One region of the Kitasatospora sp. NPDC049258 genome, then DNA from elsewhere that is predicted to be linked to it. Evidence: riboswitches for the same ligand, from Rfam matches in the RefSeq annotation. Region 1 holds a riboswitch; the other holds the start of a gene.
What was found. A riboswitch is a leader RNA that binds a small molecule or an ion and turns the genes downstream of it on or off. The one in region 1 is predicted to bind S-adenosylmethionine.
Positions count from the first base shown of each region.

Region 2: it holds a riboswitch for S-adenosylmethionine, as region 1 does, so the genes downstream of both, AB0K43_RS30230 (AAA family ATPase) here and thrC (threonine synthase) in region 1, are expected to answer to the same signal.

Region 1 covers NZ_JBFAQT010000014.1:889-11,658, reverse strand. Annotated here, with positions in the region: gene AB0K43_RS14395 (copper homeostasis protein CutC) at 1-138, opposite strand, end outside; gene AB0K43_RS14390 (hypothetical protein) at 224-1,153, opposite strand; gene AB0K43_RS14385 (PadR family transcriptional regulator) at 1,150-1,497, opposite strand; gene AB0K43_RS14380 (hypothetical protein) at 1,599-2,228, shown strand; gene AB0K43_RS14375 (hypothetical protein) at 2,232-2,585, opposite strand; gene groL (chaperonin GroEL) at 2,709-4,331, opposite strand; gene AB0K43_RS14365 (cold-shock protein) at 4,639-4,845, opposite strand; gene AB0K43_RS14360 (MoaD/ThiS family protein) at 5,417-5,695, opposite strand; gene thrC (threonine synthase) at 5,750-7,027, opposite strand; SAM riboswitch class I at 7,045-7,188, opposite strand; gene AB0K43_RS14350 (glucosyl-3-phosphoglycerate synthase) at 7,356-8,360, shown strand; gene AB0K43_RS14345 (trehalose-6-phosphate synthase) at 8,426-9,895, shown strand; gene otsB (trehalose-phosphatase) at 9,953-10,770, opposite strand, start outside.
Region 2 covers NZ_JBFAQT010000064.1:11,359-18,036, reverse strand. Annotated here, with positions in the region: gene bfr (bacterioferritin) at 1-444, opposite strand, end outside; gene efeU (iron uptake transporter permease EfeU) at 562-1,413, opposite strand; partial or broken gene AB0K43_RS30245 (Dyp-type peroxidase) at 1,444-2,218, opposite strand; gene efeO (iron uptake system protein EfeO) at 2,324-3,481, opposite strand; partial or broken gene AB0K43_RS30235 (DUF2470 domain-containing protein) at 3,636-4,070, opposite strand; SAM riboswitch class IV at 4,197-4,309, shown strand; gene AB0K43_RS30230 (AAA family ATPase) at 4,567-6,678, shown strand, end outside.

The DNA of each region.
Region 1 (10,770 bases):
GGCGAAGTCCGCCACCGCGGGGGTGAGCCCGTCGGCGGCCATGTCCGTGACCAGTTCGAGCCGGTCGGCGCCACCGGCTTCGGCGGCCTGGGCATCCTGCGCGGTCAGCGCGATGACTTCGAAGATTGGTCTAGACATATCCGTACCTTGCCACATCCCCTGCCGCCCGGGCGAGCCCCCTGCCCGCCCGGACGCCGGGCGCGGCCCTCCCGGCCCCCGCCGGTCAGCCCGCGGCCGGCGGGCGCTGCCGCCCGGGCAGGGGTGAGCGGTGCCGGAACACCGCGGCCAGCAGCAGCGCCACCGCCAGGAATCCCGTGAAGGCCAGCAGGCGCCACGGGCCGCCCGCGTCGATGAGGATCGGCCAGAAGGCGTCGCCCACCACCAGCGGCAGTACCGCGAGGGCCGGCGCGGCCGCCCGCAGCCGCCCGCGGGCCAGCGCGAGCAGCGGCAGGGCCGCCAGCACGATCCGGTACGGGTACCAGGAGGAGTCCCAGAACAGCGGCGTGCCGAACGTGCTCGGCCCGACCGTCACGAGCGCCGCCACCACGGCGCCCGCGAGCACCGACGCCGCCGCCTGCCGCACCCGCCCGCCCAGCAGGTCGGCGGGCGCCAGCAGCACCAGCAGGAGCCAGGCCCCCGGCGTCACGCCGTACGCCACCAGATCGAGGGCGTGGGCCAGGAGCGGTACGGGCCCGGCGGGGGAATCGGCGACGATCAGGGCGCCGGCCACCGCGACGCCCGCGAGCAGCGCCGCCGCACCGGCCCACCGGGCCGCACCCCAGCGCCCGCACAGCACCGCCGCCAGGGCGACGGCCCACAGCGCCAGGAGCCCGCTCCCCCACCAGCCGTAGCCGTCGGCCCGCACGAACTCGTACGACCAGGCCCGCCAGAGCTGCGCGGCCTGCCGCCCGAAGCCGGCCCCGAGCACGAACGGCAGCGCGGCGGCGAGCAGCCGCCCGGGCGTCCCGGCGGAGGTCAGCCCGGCCCGTAGCCGCAGCCCGTGCCCGGCGAGGCCGAGCAGTTCGCGGGCCCGGCCGAGCCGCCCGGTGTCGCCGGCCAGCGAGGCGTACACCTCGGCGAGCTCCGCTCCCCGGTCGGCCCGGTACGCCTTCGGGTACAGCCGCAGCACGGCGTCCAGCATCGGCTCGCTCACGCGAAGGCTCCGTTCGCTCGGGGGCGGAAGGCCGTCAGGCGCCGCTCGGCCTCGGCCGCGACGGCGCGCAGCCGCTCGGCCTCGACGGCGAGCGCGCCCCGGCCGGTGTCGCTGAGCGCGTAGGTGCGGCGGGCCCGGCCGTCGACCACCTCGTCGCTCTCGACCCGGATCAGCCCCTGGCCGAGCAGCCGGTCGAGCGCGCCGTACAGGGTGCCGGCCCGCATCCGGACCCGGCCGTCGGAGATCGCGGCGATCTCCTGGATGAGGGCGTAGCCGTGCCGCGGGGCATCGGCGAGAGCGGTGAGCAGGAGCAGCGTGGGCTCCTGCATCGAACGTTCTGTCATGCCATCTAGATATACCGGTCATCGGTATATACCGTCAGGCGAATCCGGGAACCCGGGCCCACCCTGACGGTCCGTCGCCGCACCGGGCCACAATGGGCGCCATGACCGCCGACCTGCTCGACCGCTGGATGGACCTGCTGCGCCGCTGCGGCGCGACCGCCGACCCGCAGCCGTACGGCGAGGAGTTGCTCAAGCGCTGGGCCGAGCCGCAGCGCCGCTACCACACCACCGACCACCTGCGGGCGGTGCTCGACCAGGTGGACGCGCTGGCCGGGCCGGCCGACGGCGCCGACGCCGTGCGGCTGGCGGCCTGGTTCCACGACGCGGTCTACCGGCCCGACCGCTCGGAGAACGAGGAGCGCAGCGCGGTGCTGGCGGTCCGCGCGCTGCGCGCGGCCGGGCTGGCCGAGCCGCTGGTCGAGGAGGTCGCCCGGCTGGTCCGGCTGACCGTCTCCCACGACCCGGCACCCGGGGACCGGGGCGGCGAGCTGCTCTGCGACGCCGACCTGGCCGTCCTGGGTGGCTCGCCGGACCAGTACGCGGCGTACGCGGCGGCCGTCCGCGAGGAGTACGGCTTCGTCCCCGAGGACGCCTTCCGGGCGGGGCGCGCGGCGATCCTGCGCCAGCTGCTCGCCCTGCCGGCGCTCTACCGCACCGAGGCCGCCCGCACCCGATTCGACGCCGCCGCCCGGGCCAACCTGGCCGCCGAGCTCAGGACGCTGGAGCCCTAGGGCTCACGCGAGCTTCCCGACCGGCGCGACGACCAGGCCCTCCTTGCCGCACACCCAGTGCGGATCGGGCCCCAGCTCGGGCTCCACGCCCAGCGCGTGCGGGTCGCCGTCCTCGGCGCAGGCGGTGCACAGCGGCCAGCGCCCGTACGCCTCCAGCAGCGCGTCCTGGACGTCCTGGGCGACCAGCCCGAGCACGTACTCGGTGCCGTCCGGCCACTGCTCCAGCCACCACCGCCGGTGCGTCACGGCGTCCTCCACCAGCGAGACCACGGCGGCGTCCGCCACGTCCCGGGCGGTCAGGTCGGCGAGGATCAGCGCCCGGGCGCTGTGCAGTGCGGCTTCGATGTCAGCGGGCATCCCCCCATTGTCCCGCACCCGGCACCCCGGCCGCCCTGCCGGGTGGAACGCCGCGAGGGCGGCCTCCCGGTGGGGAGACCGCCCTCGCGGGACGATCAGAACTCGCCGATCCTCGAAGGAGGATCAGAAGTCCATGTCACCGCCCGGCATGCCGCCGCCGGCCGGCGCGCCGGCCTTCTCGGGCTTGTCGGCGATGACGGCCTCGGTGGTGAGGAAGAGCGCCGCGATGGAGGCGGCGTTCTGCAGCGCGGAGCGGGTGACCTTGGCCGGGTCGATGATGCCCGCGGCGATCAGGTCGACGTACTCGTTGGTGGCGGCGTTCAGGCCGTGGCCGGCGGGGAGGTTGCGCACCTTCTCCACCACGACACCACCCTCGAGGCCGGCGTTGGTCGCGATCTGCTTGATCGGGGCCTCCAGCGCCACGCGGACGATGTTGGCACCGGTGGCCTCGTCGCCCTCCAGCTCCAGCTTGTCGAACGCGACACCGGCCTGCAGCAGCGCGACGCCACCACCGGCGACGATGCCCTCCTCGACGGCGGCCTTCGCGTTGCGGACGGCGTCCTCGATGCGGTGCTTGCGCTCCTTGAGCTCCACCTCGGTGGCCGCGCCGGCCTTGATGACGGCCACGCCGCCGGCCAGCTTGGCGAGGCGCTCCTGGAGCTTCTCGCGGTCGTAGTCCGAGTCGCTGTTCTCGATCTCGGCACGGATCTGGTTGACCCGACCGGCGACCTGGTCGCTGTCGCCGCCACCGTCGACGATGGTGGTCTCGTCCTTGGTGATGACCACCTTGCGGGCGGTGCCCAGCAGGTCGACGCCGGCGTTCTCCAGCTTGAGGCCGACCTCCTCGGAGATGACGGTGCCACCGGTGAGGATGGCGATGTCGCCGAGCATGGCCTTGCGGCGGTCACCGAAGCCGGGGGCCTTGACGGCGACCGACTTGAAGGTGCCACGGATCTTGTTCACGACCAGGGTCGACAGGGCCTCGCCCTCGACGTCCTCGGCGATGATGACGAGCGGCTTGCCGCTCTGCATGACCTTCTCCAGCAGCGGGAGCAGGTCCTTGACCGAGGAGATCTTGGAGTTGGCGATCAGGATGTACGGGTCCTCGAAGGACGCCTCCATCCGCTCCAGGTCGGTGGCGAAGTAGGCCGAGATGTAGCCCTTGTCGAAGCGCATGCCCTCGGTGAGCTCGAGCTCCAGACCGAAGGTGTTGCTCTCCTCGACGGTGATGACGCCTTCCTTGCCGACCTTGTCCATCGCCTCGGCGATGAGCTCGCCGATCTGGGTGTCGGCGGCGGAGATGGAGGCGGTGGAGGCGATCTGCTCCTTGGTCTCCACGTCCTTGGCCTGGGCGAGCAGCTGGTCGGAGACGGCCGCGACGGCCTTCTCGATGCCGCGCTTCAGGGCCATCGGGTTGGCGCCGGCGGCGACGTTGCGCAGGCCTTCCTTGACCAGGGCCTGGGCGAGCACGGTGGCGGTGGTGGTGCCGTCACCCGCGACGTCGTCGGTCTTCTTGGCGACCTCCTTGACGAGCTCCGCGCCGATCTTCTCGTAGGGGTCCTCGAGCTCGATCTCCTTGGCGATGGAGACACCGTCGTTGGTGATCGTGGGGGCGCCCCACTTCTTCTCAAGGACGACGTTGCGGCCCTTGGGGCCAAGCGTCACCTTGACGGCGTCGGCAAGCTGGTTCATCCCGCGCTCAAGGCCGCGGCGAGCTTCCTCGTCAAACGCGATGATCTTTGCCATGTGAAGTGGTCCTCCGGGACGCGATCGACTGCATCGGACCGAAGGGTGCCCGCGACGGACGGCCCTGCGAGCGGGGGTCCTGTCCCCAACCGCTCCCGGGAGGCCTCACCGACCCGATCCGTTTGTCACTCTCGTACCGAGAGTGCTAACGCCAATGATTAGCACTCTCGGGTGGCGAGTGCAAGCCCGATCGCGGGGTGTCCCGAACATGGCGGCAGGCCCGCACGGGGTTCCCGTACGGGCCTGCTGCCGATGATCTGTGGCCGCCAGCTCGTTGACCGAACCGAGGCTCCGCAGGTCGAAGAGGTCACGCAACCAGCGCGCGGACCATGTCCGCCTGCGGACCCTTCTGCCCCTGGGAGATCTCGAACTCGACCCGCTGGCCCTCTTCGAGGGTGCGGTAGCCGTCCATCTGGATCGCGCTGTAGTGGACGAACACGTCCGCACCACCGTCGACCGCGATGAAGCCGTAGCCCTTCTCGGCGTTGAACCACTTGACGGTGCCCTGAGCCATTCCGAACTCCCCTTGTGCTGTGCTGGCCCTTCACGGACCCGCAGGGTGCGGGTCCAGAGGTCTGGAAGGCCGGCCCGGGGAACCCCCCCTGGGCGCAGCCGTGCACGCCGCAGCCACCGCACCGGGGCCCGAAAGGGCCACCGGAACGCGGGTGAATGCGTCGACCGCGGCTGAATGTATCCGGACATGCGCCCTCTGCAACAGGCCCAACTTTTGGGCAATTGCTATGAGCCCCGGGGGATATGACGGGATGAAAGCGGCACTTGTGAGCAATTGACGCCGGACATCGCGGACCAACGTCACATATCGCCGGAATAATTCTGACGGCGGCCTGACAGTTCGGCTCCGTGCCCCGGATCGCCGGTCTCAGCGAGCGGACAGCCGCTGCGTACCCGACCGGTGTGCGGGGCGGGCCACCTCGAATCGGCCTCGAATACCCCTGCGACACGCACTCTATACCCAGCCACGTGGGCAAATGTCCGACCGGAACGCCGAGAGCCGCCGTCGGGAACGGAATTTCGGCATTCCGGTCCTGACGGCGACTCAAGGCTGCTACGAGCGTCGGCCGAGGTCAGCAGCCGCCGGCCACCGCCGGGATGATCGAGACGGCCGCGCCGTCCTTGATCCCGGTCTGCAGGCCCTCGGCGAAACGCACGTCGTCGTCGTCGACGTAGACGTTGACGAAGCGGCGCAGCTGCCCGGCGTCGTCCAGGATCCGGGCCGAGATGCCCGGGTGGTTCTGCTCCAGATCCTTGATCACCTCGGCCAGGGTGGTGCCCTCGGCGGCCACCTCGGCCGAGCCGCCGGTGTAGGTGCGCAGGATGGTGGGGATGCGGACGGTGGCGCTCATGGACGTCTACTCCTTGCTGCGGGGTGGTGAGGGGGTCGGGGGCGGGGCTTCGGCTCAGGCCAGGCCGGCGGCCCGGAAGGACTCCAGGGTCGGCCGGATGGTGGCGGTCAGCCCGGCGTCGGAGACGGCGTCCAGGGTCTTCAGGCCGTCGCCGGTGTTGATCGCCACGGTCTCCTTCGCCGGGTCCAGCTGTCCGGTCTCGACCAGCTTCTTGAGCACGCCGACGGTCACGCCGCCCGCGGTCTCCGCGAAGATGCCCTCGGTGCGGGCCAGCAGCCTGATCGCGTCGACCACCTCGGCGTCGGTGACGTCCTCGACCGCGCCGCCGGTCCGCCGGGCGATGTCCAGCACGTACGGGCCGTCGGCCGGGTTGCCGATCGCCAGCGACTTGGCGATGGTGTCGGGCTTCACCGGGCGGATCACGTCGTGGCCGGCCTTGTACGCGGCCGACACCGGCGAGCAACCGGCCGCCTGGGCACCGAAGATCCGGTACGGGCGGTCCTCCACCAGGCCGAGCTTGATCAGCTCCTGCAGCCCCTTGTCGATCTTCGTGAGCTGCGAGCCCGAGGCGATCGGGATGACGATCTGCTCCGGCAGCCGCCAGCCGAGCTGCTCGCAGATCTCGTACGCCAGCGTCTTGGAGCCCTCGCCGTAGTACGGGCGCAGGTTGACGTTGACGAAGCCCCAGCCCTCGCCGGCCGGGTCGCCGATCAGCTCGGAGCAGAAGCGGTTCACATCGTCGTAGTTGCCCTCGATGCCGACCAGCTCGCCGCCGTAGACCCCGGCCATCACGACCTTGCCCTGCTCCAGGTCGTGCGGGATGAAGACGCAGGACTTGAAGCCGGCCCGGGCCGCCGCCGCACCGACCGCGCCGGCCAGGTTGCCGGTGGAGGAGCAGGACAGGGTGGTGAAGTCGAACGCGCGCGCCGCCTCGATGGCGCAGGCGACCACCCGGTCCTTGAAGGAGTGGGTCGGGTTCCCGGAGTCGTCCTTGACGTGCAGCTGCGCGGTGAAGCCCAGCTCGCGGCCGAGGTTGTCGGCCTTGACCAGCGGGGTCCAGCCGGGGTTCAGGTTCGGCTTGGACGCCACGTCGGCCGGCACCGGCAGCAGCGGGGCGTAGCGCCAGATCGAGGCCGGGCCGGCCTCGATCCGCTTGCGCAGTTCCTCGGTCTCGTACGAGCCGAAGTCGTAGGCGATCTCCAGCGGGCCGAAGCACTCGACGCAGGCGAAGCTCGGGCCGAGCGGGGTGCGGGCGCCGCACTCGCGACAGGACAGCGCGGCGGCGGGGCCGAGGTCGACGGCAGGAGCTGCGACAGGGGTAGCGGTAGCCATGATGGCGGAGGCCTCTCTCCTCATCTTCCCCGTGACGCGGGCGCGCCACAGGACGGAATTGGCACCTGTCCCGCCGGGGCCTCGACCTGACGGTCAGTTAGCCGGACGGGAAGGTTGCCGGGACTTCAACGGGCCGTTCCCTCAGTCCCTCTGGATGAGCAATGTGGCGAGCGGCGTTACAGCCGACAGCGCGTTTGTGGTCGTGCACAGCGACCCACCCCGACGTGCGAAGGTCGGATCGCATTACCAAGACTGTATCCGAAGGCCCCGGTACCACCTCATAGCGTCCGACACCCGAGACGGCGCCGCCCATCCGAGGAGCGAGATCTTGCCCGACCAGCCCCGGCCCGACGTCCTGCCCCAGGTGGCGTCCTGGCTGCGCCGCCGCTCGTGGGCGGCCGCCGACCGCCCGGTGGAGACGCTGCTGGCCGCCAAGCGCGCGGCGGGCCCGGCCGCTTCCGTGAGCGTGGTGCTGCCCGCCCTGGACGAGGAGCCGACCGTCGGCGAGATCGTGACCGCGATCCGCGTGGAACTGATGGAACGGCTGCCGCTGGTGGACGAGCTGGTGGTGGTCGACTCCGGCTCGGTGGACCGCACCGCCGAGCGGGCCGCGGCGGCCGGCGCCCGGGTGGTGCACCGGGACGACATCCTCCCCCGGCTGCCCGCCGAGCCCGGCAAGGGCGAGGTGCTCTGGCGCTCGCTGCTGGTCACCCGCGGCGAGATCGTCTGCTTCATCGACGCCGACCTGCGCGAGTTCGACCCCGCCTTCGTCACCGGGATCATCGGCCCGCTGCTCACCGATCCGGGCATCCAGCTGGTCAAGGCGATGTACGACCGGCCGCTGGAGACCGCGGGCGCGGTCGTCCCGGCCGGCGGCGGCCGGGTCACCGAGCTGGTCGCCCGCCCGCTGCTCAACCTGCACTGGCCGCAGCTGGCCGGCTTCGTCCAGCCGCTCGGCGGCGAGTACGCGGCCCGCCGGACGCTGCTGGAGCGGCTGCCCTTCCCGACCGGCTACGGGGTCGAGCTCGGCCTGCTGGTGGACGCGCTGGACACGGTCGGGCTGGACGCGCTGGCCCAGGTCGACGTCGGCGTGCGGCACCACCGCCACCAGGACGGCCAGGCCCTCGGCCGGATGGCCGCGACCATCTACCGCACCGCGCTGGAGCGCCTGGACCGCACCCACCGGCTGAAGGCCGAGGACGGCCTGCTGCACCCGCTGCTCACCCAGTTCTCCCGCGACCCCGCCACCCGCGGCTTCACCGCCCACACCCACCCGGTGCACGCCGTCGAACGCCCGCCGATGCGGACCGTCCCGGAGTACCGGGACCGGTAGCGGGTTCTCGGGCGCGCCGCGCGCTGAGTGGTTTGCACACCCGATGTCGCGGCAAGCTTGGCAGTATGGCCGATCACGCGTCCGCACGTTCGAATCAGCCCGGCGCCGCCCCGATCCTGGTGGCCTCCAACCGCGGCCCGGTGTCCTTCACCAGCGAGGACGACGGTTCGCTGACCCTGCGCAGAGGAGGTGGCGGCCTGGTCTCCGGCCTCTCCGCGATCGACGACCCGAGCGCCGTCTGGGTGTGCGCCGCCCTCGGCGAGGCCGACCGGACGGCCGCCCGGCAGTCCCCGGACGGGCGGCTGGACCTCGCCGGCTTCGAGGTCGGCGGCCAGGCCGTCCGGATGCTGGACATCGATCCCGGCACCTTCACCCGCGCCTACAACGGCGTGGCCAACTCGACCCTCTGGTTCGTCCACCACCTGCTCTACGACACCCCGGTCTCGCCCAACTTCGACGAGCGCTTCCGCCGCGAGTGGGAGTCCTACACCACCTACAACACCGCCTTCGCCGAGGCGCTGGCCACCGAGGCCGCCCCGGGCGCCGCCGTCCTGATCCAGGACTACCACCTCTCGCTCGCCCCGGCCCTGCTCCGGGCGCTGCGCCCGGACCTGCGGATCGGGCACTTCTCGCACACCCCCTGGGCCCCGCCGGAGTACTACCGGATGCTGCCGGACGACGTCGGCGCGGCCGTGCTCGCCGGGATCCTGGGCTCGGACCGGGCCGGCTTCCTGACCCGCCGCTGGGCGCTGGCCTTCGCCGACTGCTGCGCCGATCTGCTGGGCGCCGCCGTGGACCGCGAGCAGCTCGCGGTCACGTACCAGGGCCGCACCACCCGGCTCGGCGTGCACGGTCTCGGCGCCGACGCCGACTTCCTGCGCGAGCGGGCGCACCGCCCGGACGTGGACGCCCGGCTGGCCGCCCTGCGGGAGGCGGTCGGCGATCGGCGGACCATCGTCCGGGTGGACCGCACCGAGCTCAGCAAGAACATCGTCCGCGGCCTGCTCGCCTACCGGCACCTGCTGCGGTCCAGGCCCGAGTGGCAGGGCCGGGTCGTCCACATCGCCTTCGCCTACCCCTCCCGGCACGACCTGCCGGAGTACCGCGAGTACACGGCGGCGGTGCAGCGCACCGCGCACGAGATCAACGACGAGTTCGGCACCCCCGCCTGGCAGCCGCTGATCCTGCACGTCAACGACGACTTCCCACGCTCGCTGGCCGCCTACCGGCTGGCCGACGTCGCCCTGGTCAACCCGATCCGGGACGGGATGAACCTGGTCGCCAAGGAGATCCCGGTGGTCTCCGACGACGGCTGCGCGCTGGTCCTCTCGCGCGAGGCGGGCGCCTTCGCCGAGCTCGCCGAGGACGCGATCATCGTCAACCCGTACGACGTGATCGCCACCGCCGAGGCACTCCACCAGGCCCTCACCATGGCCCCCGGCGAGCGCGCCGACCGCACCAAGCGGCTGGCCGCCGCGGCCACCGCGCTGCCGCCGCAGCAGTGGTTCCTGGACCAGCTCGACGCCCTCGGCTGAGCAGCGGCGGCCGGTCGGCCCCCGCTCGGCCGCCGGAGTTCGGCTCGGCCCCGGAGCTCAGCGCCCCGGGCCGATCGCCCCCGCGAGCGCCGCCAGCAGCTCGACCACGCCGGCCGGGCCGGGCACCACCAGGTCCGCCCGGTCGGCGAGGGCGCTCACCGGCGCCTCGCCGCCGACGGCCGCGCTGCAGACCAGCAGGCCGGGCAGACCGGCCGCCCGGCGGCGCTCGACCGCCTCGTACGCGGGCAGGTCGCCGAGGTCGTCGCCGACGTAGAGCACCGTGCGCAGCGGCCGCCCGGCCAGGAAGCCGTCCAGGGCGGCGCCCTTGTCCACCCCGGGCGGCCGCAGCTCCAGCACCATCCGGCCGGGCTCGACCATCAGGCCGTGCCCGGCGGCGAGCTCGGCGAGCGGGGCGCGCAGCAGCTCCAGGGCCTCCTGCGGCCGGTCGGCCCGGCGGGTGTGCACGGCCAGCGCCCGCCCCTTGTCCTCGGTCCAGGTGCCCGGCCGGGCACCCGCCCGCGCCAGCACCCCGGGCAGCGCGGCCCGGACGGCGGCCACCCCGGCGGGCGGCTCGGCCGCGGTGACCTCTTTGGTCCGGGCCTCCCAGCGCTCGGCGCCGTAGTGGCCGAGCACGGTGAGGTGCTCCAGCCCCGGCACCCCGGCGAAGCCGCCGTGGGACACCGCGGTGGCGGCCGGCCGCCCGGTGACCACCACCACCGCGCCGACCAGCGGCGCCAGCGCGGAGAGCGCCGGCACCACCCCGGGATGTGCCCGGGCCTGCTCGGGGTCGGCCACGATCGGCGCCAGCGTCCCGTCGAAGTCCAGCCCCACCACGCTCTCCCCGGGGGCGGCCAGCAGCGCCGCCAGGCCCTCCC
Region 2 (6,678 bases), on a different contig from region 1:
CAGCGGCTCGCCGAGCTTCGCCACCAGCTCCAGCTGGGTGTCGAGGTAGTCGATGTGCTCCTCCTCGTCGGCGAGGATCGACTCGAAGAGGTTGGCCGAGGTGATGTCGTTCTTGGCGCGCATCACGGCGATGCCGCGGCGGAGCCGGTCGATCGCCTCGACCTCGACGGTGCGGTCCACGGTGAGCATCTCGGTGACGGTCTGGCCGATCTGCACGTGGAAGAGGCGCTGGTAGTTGGGCAGGCCGTCGAGCATCAGGATCCGGTCGGTGAGGATCTCGGCGTGCCGCATCTCGTCGAAGGACTCCGCGCGGGTGTGGGCGGCCAGCTTCGGCCAGCCGAAGTGCTCCTGCATCTTGGCGTGCAGGAAGTACTGGTTGATCGCGGTCAGCTCGGCGGTGAGCTGCTCGTTGAGGAACTCGATGACCTCGGCGTCGCCGTCCATCGGACGTCTCGCTCTCTCCGGCGCGGTGGCCGGTGTGCGGCTCCGGGCAGGCGGCAGGAGCCTGCGGCGTGCACCTCCCATTGGAACGCAGGGCCTTCGGCGCCGCCACAGCGCGGATCAGGACCGCGGCCCGCCGCGGTGCTCCGCGGGCCGCACGACCGCCGCGGGCTTCGGGCTCGGGCGGCGCAGGAAGAGGTAGAGCACGGGCACCAGGTAGCAGACCCAGACGATCACCTGGAGGACGGTGGGATCGGGCTGGAAGTTGAGGATGCCCTTGAGCAGGGTGCCGTACCAGCTGTCCTTGGGGATGGTGCTGGAGATGTCGAAGGCGAGGTTGTGCAGGCCGGGCAGCCAGCCGGCCTCCTGGAGGTCGTGCACGCCGTAGGCGAGCACACCGGCGGCGACGATCACCAGCAGGGCGCCGGTCCAGGTGAAGAACCTGGCCAGGTTGATCCGCAGGGCGCCGCGGTAGAACAGCCAGCCGAGCACGACGGCGGTCAACAGACCGAGGGCGGCGCCGATCAGCGGGCGGACGCCGTCGCCGGTGGCCTGGACGGCGCTCCAGATGAACAGCGCCGTCTCCAGCCCCTCGCGGCCGACGGCCAGGAAGGCGGTGGTGACCAGCGCGACGGTGCCGAGCGCGATCGCCTGGTCGAGCCTGCCCTGCAGCTCGGCCTTGAGGTACCGGGCGGTGCGGCGCATCCAGAACACCATCCAGGTGACCAGGCCGACCGCGATGATCGACAAGGTCCCGCCGAGCGCCTCCTGCGCCTCGAAGCTCAGCTGGGCGGAGCCGTACTGGAGGATCGCGCCGAAGGCCATGGAGAGCAGCACGGCGGCGGTGATGCCGGTCCAGACCGGCAGGAGTCTGTCCCTGCGGTCGGTCTTGACCAGGTACGCGATCAGGATGCAGACGATCAGGCTGGCCTCCAGCCCTTCGCGCAGGCCGATCAGGTAGTTCGCGAACACGCGCGCTCCTCGGGGGTCATGGGGGCCGGCCTGGCCGAACAGGGTGCGGCCCCACCAGCCGTCCGGGCCGTGGACGCCGGGCGGGCAGGCGAAGTGGGCGGAGGCGACGTGCTGCAGGTGCTCGCCGAGCGCCTCGGTGCCGGCCAGGTGCTGCTGGACGGGCAGGAACCCGGTGCGGGTGTCGCGTTGGTAGGCCAGGAAGAACAGCCCCGCGTCGAGGCGGCCGAGGCCGTCCGTACCGTCGGTGAAGGAGTAGCCGCGGCGCAGGATCGTCGCGCCGTTGTTGGAGTCGGGGTGGGCGAGGCGGACGTGCGCGTCCTCGGGCATCGCGGCCAGGTCCGGGGGGGCGTGCTCGTGCTCGCGGCCGAAGGAGGCGCCCTCGCCCTTGGTGCGGCCGAAGATGTCCTCCTGCTCGCCCAGCCGGGGTGTGGTCCCAGGTCCCGATGTGCATCCGGATCCGGCGCGCCACCAGGTAGGCACCGCCCGCCATCCAGTCGGGGCCGTCGGCGGGCGCGACCCGGACGTACCGGGTCAGTGCCTCGGTGTCGGTGCCGGCGATGTTGCGGGTGCCGTCCTTGAAGCCCATCAGGTTGCGCGGGGTCTGCGCCTCGGGGGTGGTGGAGGAGGTCTTGCCGAAGCCCAGCTGGGACCAGCGCACCGAGACGGTGCCGAAGCCGAGGCGGGCCAGGTCGCGGATCGCGTGGACGGCGACCTGGGGATCGTCCGCGCAGGCCTGCACGCACAGGCTCGGGCCGAAGCCGATGGTCAGGGTGAGCCGGGAGGCGGCCGCGCCGAGGGCCGCTCCGGCGCCGGCCCGGCCGAGCACGGCCCGCCGGCTCAACCCGGTGCGGGCCTCGCGCCGCTGCGCGCTCCCGGTCTCCTCGTCCTGGGGGTCCACCGGCCCGGAGCCCTATGGTGTCGGGGAGGCCGGTGCGACGGCGACGGCCAGCCGGGAGAGGGGTTCGGCGAGCGCGTTCACCGCGTCCGAGAAGGTCTTCCGCTCCGCCTCGGTGACCTGGTCGTACGGGGTGTAGGTGCCGTCCGGCTGCCGGTACTTGGCGAGCAGGGCCTGGATGTCGGCGAATTCGGTGTCCAGGGTCTGGACCAGCTGCGGATCCTTCTCGGCGACTACCGCCTTGAGCAGGTCGTACGCCTCCTTGGCGCCGTCCACGTTGGCGGCGAAGTCGGACAGGTCGGTGTGGCTGTAGCGGTCCTCCTCGCCGGTGACCTTGCCGGTGGCGACCTCGTCCAGCAACTCCTTGGCGCCGTTGGCCATGCTGGTGGCGGTGATGTCGGCGGTGCCGACCCGGGTCTGCCAGTCCTGGAGGTCGGTGACCAGCTGGTCGGCGAGGGTCCGGTCCTCGGGGGCGATGGCGCCGTTCACCCAGAGCGACTTCTCCAGGCGGTGCCAGCCGGTCCACTGCTGGCCCGCCTCGACGCCGTCCTCGCGGGTGTCGGTCTTCGGGTCGATGTCGCCGAAGCTCTCGGCCACCGGCTCGGTGCGCTCCCAGCCGGCCCGGGAGGGCGCGAACAGGGTCTGGGCCCGGGCGACGTCCCCGGCCCTGACCGCGGCGGCGAACTGCGCCACCACCGGGACGGTGGCGTCGGCCTGCTCCTGCACGTAGTGGCGGTACTGCGCGACCGCCGCGTCGAGCCGTGGGTCGGCGGCCGCCGCGGCCGCCGAGCCGCCGGTCACGGTGAGCTGCTGGCGGATGCCGTCGCCGGTCATGCCCGGCTTGCAGGCGATCTCGTACGAACCGGGCTTGATCTCCGCGGTGAGGGTGGAGCCGGTGCCGGGGCCGATGTTCTCCCGCTCGGTGACGATCTTGTCGCCGGGGGCGTAGATGTAGACCTCGGTCACCTTGGACCCGGTGTTCTTGACCTCCAGCTCGACCTGGCCGGCCCGGACGGTGCCGGTGGACACCTGGCAGGCGTCGTCGGACGCGGTGACCTTGATCGTGCCGCTGGAGCCGCCGCTCCCGCCCGAGGAGCTGGAGCACCCGGCGGTGGCGAGCAGCAGCGCGGTGAGCGGGAGGACCGAGACGGTGACGGTGCGTGCGGACGGCATGGGGCTCCCGGGTCCGACGGGGCGGCATCGGGTGGGCCCGACCCGGGCCGGCGCGGCGCCGCCATGACAGCCAAGGCTTACCTTAGTTCGCTCGGCGGTGCGCGGCCATACGGCCGGACGGGCGCGGGTTTCACCTGGACGGCCCGGCGCGTGCTCAGGCCGGCCGGCGGTTGCGGTGGGACAGTCGGCGGGCCTTGGCCAGCAGTGCGTGGATCTGCGGGCCGGCCTGGTCGGCGTCGTCCGCCGGTGTCGGGAACGGCAGCCGGACGTCGGTGCGGGCCTGCGGGTACTCCAGCCGGAGCGTGATGCCGTACCGGTCCAGTGCGAGCGGCAGCGCGCGGGTCAGCCCGGCGGCCGGGACGGTGAGGCGCAGCAGGAGCGGGACGAGCTCGGGGTGGTCGTCGAGGAGGTGGGTGAGCAGACCGGCCTCGCGGCAGGCGAGCGGGTCGGGCGCGGCCCGGTGGAGGTCGTCCAGGGTGACGTAGGCGCGGCCGTCGGTGTCCTCGACGACCGCCTGGCCGAACTCCATGCGGGTGCTCTCGGCGCCGGGGTCGTAGGGCGCTGCCAGCAGGCCGGTGACGGTGACGCGGCCGGGTCGCCGCAAGCGGCCGCCGCCTGCGAGCCTGCCCGCCGCCCCGCAAGCCGGGCCTCCCCGGGGCCGGTTGAGGGGGCGATTGGATTGACGGTGTCACCAGCGTCTTCTTAAACTCGAGTCGGCGAAGAGTGTCAGTCGAACGGCCCCGGCCGGCTGACCGGCAACCCCCACACTGCGGTGGGGTGCCCCGGGGATAAGCCAGGTGGCATGGCGTCATGCCGCAAGCGCAGGTGGGTGCCTGTAACGGGCGGGGATGGAGAAGGTCGTGGACCAGGGGGCGCTCGGGCGTCGGGCGGCAGCACTGCGGCTCGTGGCCAGGCTCGACATCGACCTGCTGCGGCGGGCCAGTTCCCTCTGTCGCTGACCGCGGTCGGCCTGCGGGGCGGTGAGGTACGCCGCCCGGTCGGCCGACACGAGCCCGGTCACGATCCGCGCGTGCACAGGAGAGCCCTGCGGCCCACCCTTCCGCGCGCCTGCCTCAGGAGTACGGATGTCTCTCGCCCCCGCACCATTCACGCTCGACCTTCCGAGCACGCTGCCCGCCGGGCGCGAGCCCGAGTACCGCCGCCTGTACGAGGCGCTGGAGCACTGCGAGGCCGGGCACGGCGCCGTGATCGCCCTGCACGGCTCGGTGGGCAGCGGCCGCAGCGAGTTGCTGTACGCCTTCGCCGACGTCGCGGCGGAGCGCGGGGCCACGGTACTGATGGGCACCGGATCCCCGCTGGAGCGCGACTTCCCGCTCGGCCTGGCCCGGCAGTTGCTGCAGAGCGCACCGCTGGATCCGGAGGAGGCCGCCACGGCGGAGGCCCTGCTCGCCCGGGGCGCCGACGAGGTGGCCCGCCACCCCGGGGTGGCGGAGGGCCTGGACGGGCGGCTCAGCCAGCCCACCCTGGAGGGGCTGTTCGGCCTGGTCCGGACGCTCGCGGGCCGCACCCCGGTGCTGATCGCGGTCGACGACCGGCAGGACGCCGACCCGCAGTCGCTGGAGTTCCTCCTCTACCTGGTCCGCCGGACCAGGAACGCGGCCGTGCTGACCGTCCTCAGCACCCGGGAGACCATGACGCCGCCGAACCCGTTCTTCGAGGTCGAGCTGGCCCGCCAGCCGCACCACCGGCAGATCAGGCTTGAGGTGCTCCCCGCCGAGCTGGTCGCGGAGCTGTTCCGGCGCCGGTTCCCCGACCCGGCGGCCGCCGGGCTGGCCGCCGAGGCGCACGAGCTGACCGGTGGAAACCCGCTGCTGGTGCACGCCTTGATGGACGATCACGAGCGGGCCGGTGCACCGGCCATCCTGACCGTCGGCGAGGGCTACCGGCGCGGGCTGATGCACTGCCTGCACCGCATCGACCCGCTCGCGCTGCGCCATGCCCGCGGCGTGGCGGTGCTGGGCCCCGGTGCCACCCCCGGCCTGCTGGCCGAACTGCTGCTGCTGCCCGCCGACTCGCTCCCGCGGGCGCTGTACCTGCTGAACGCGGCGGGGCTGTTCCGGGGCGGCGGCTTCCGCCACCCGAGCGCCGCCGGGGACCTGCTGGCCGCCATGCGGCCGGCCGAACTGGCCAGCCTGCACGAGCGGGCGGCGCAGCTGCTACGGGCGGCCGGCGCCGAGCCCCGCACGGTGGCCGGGCACGTCCGGGCGGCCGAGGGCTACCTGCGGACACCGTGGTCACCCTCTCCGGACGCCGGACCACCGGGCCCGCCGCCCACGGTGCTCCCGCCCGCCGCGCCCCGGTCCGCCGCGCCCCCGCCCGTCGTGGTCGCGCCCGTCCTGCTCCCGTCCGCCGATGACGCCCCGGCGGCCGCGGCCGTGACCCCGACCGCCGGCACGTCGCCCGAGGCCGTGACGTTCCGCTGCGTACCGTCCCTGCCCGGGACGGTGCTGGACGGCAGCGACGCGAAGCGGCACGAGCTGAAGTCGATCCGCCACCTCTTCTGGCAGGGCCGCCCGGACGAGGGACTGGCCGCCCTGGAGCGCTTCGAGGCCGCGCAGCGCAAGCTCGGCGAGCAGCGCGCCGGTGCGGGACTGCGCGGCTGGCTCGCGTACTGGTACCCGTCCCTGGCCGCGCGGACCTCGGCCCCGGCCGCCGGGCCCGGGGAGGAGGGCGGGGCCGCCGACGGCGGGCGGGACGGCGGGATGCGGCTGCTGGCCTCGCTGCTGGCCGGCACCGTCGAACCAGGTGCGGCCGTGATCCGCGCGGAGGCCATCCTGCGGGACGGACACCCGGGCGGCCGCGGCAGCACCGAGGCGCTCACCGCCGCGCTGACGGTGCTGCTCTACGCCGACCGGGCCGACCGGGCGGTGCGCTGGTACGGCCCGCCGGCGGAGCGCGCCGCGAGCCGCTGCGGCACCACCCGGCACGCCCTGCTGTCCGCGCTGCGGGCCGAGGCGGCGCTGCGCCAGGGCGATCTGCGGACGGCGGACGAGGCCGCCCGGGCGGCGTTCGCCCGGGTCGCACCGGACGCCTGGGGCGTGGCGGTGGGCCTGCCGCTGTCCACGATGGTGGCGGCCCGCACGGCCCTCGGCCGGCACCAGGACGCCGCCCGCTTCCTGGAACTGACGGTGCCCCGGGGCATGGAGCGGACTCCGGCCGGCCTGCACCACCGCTAC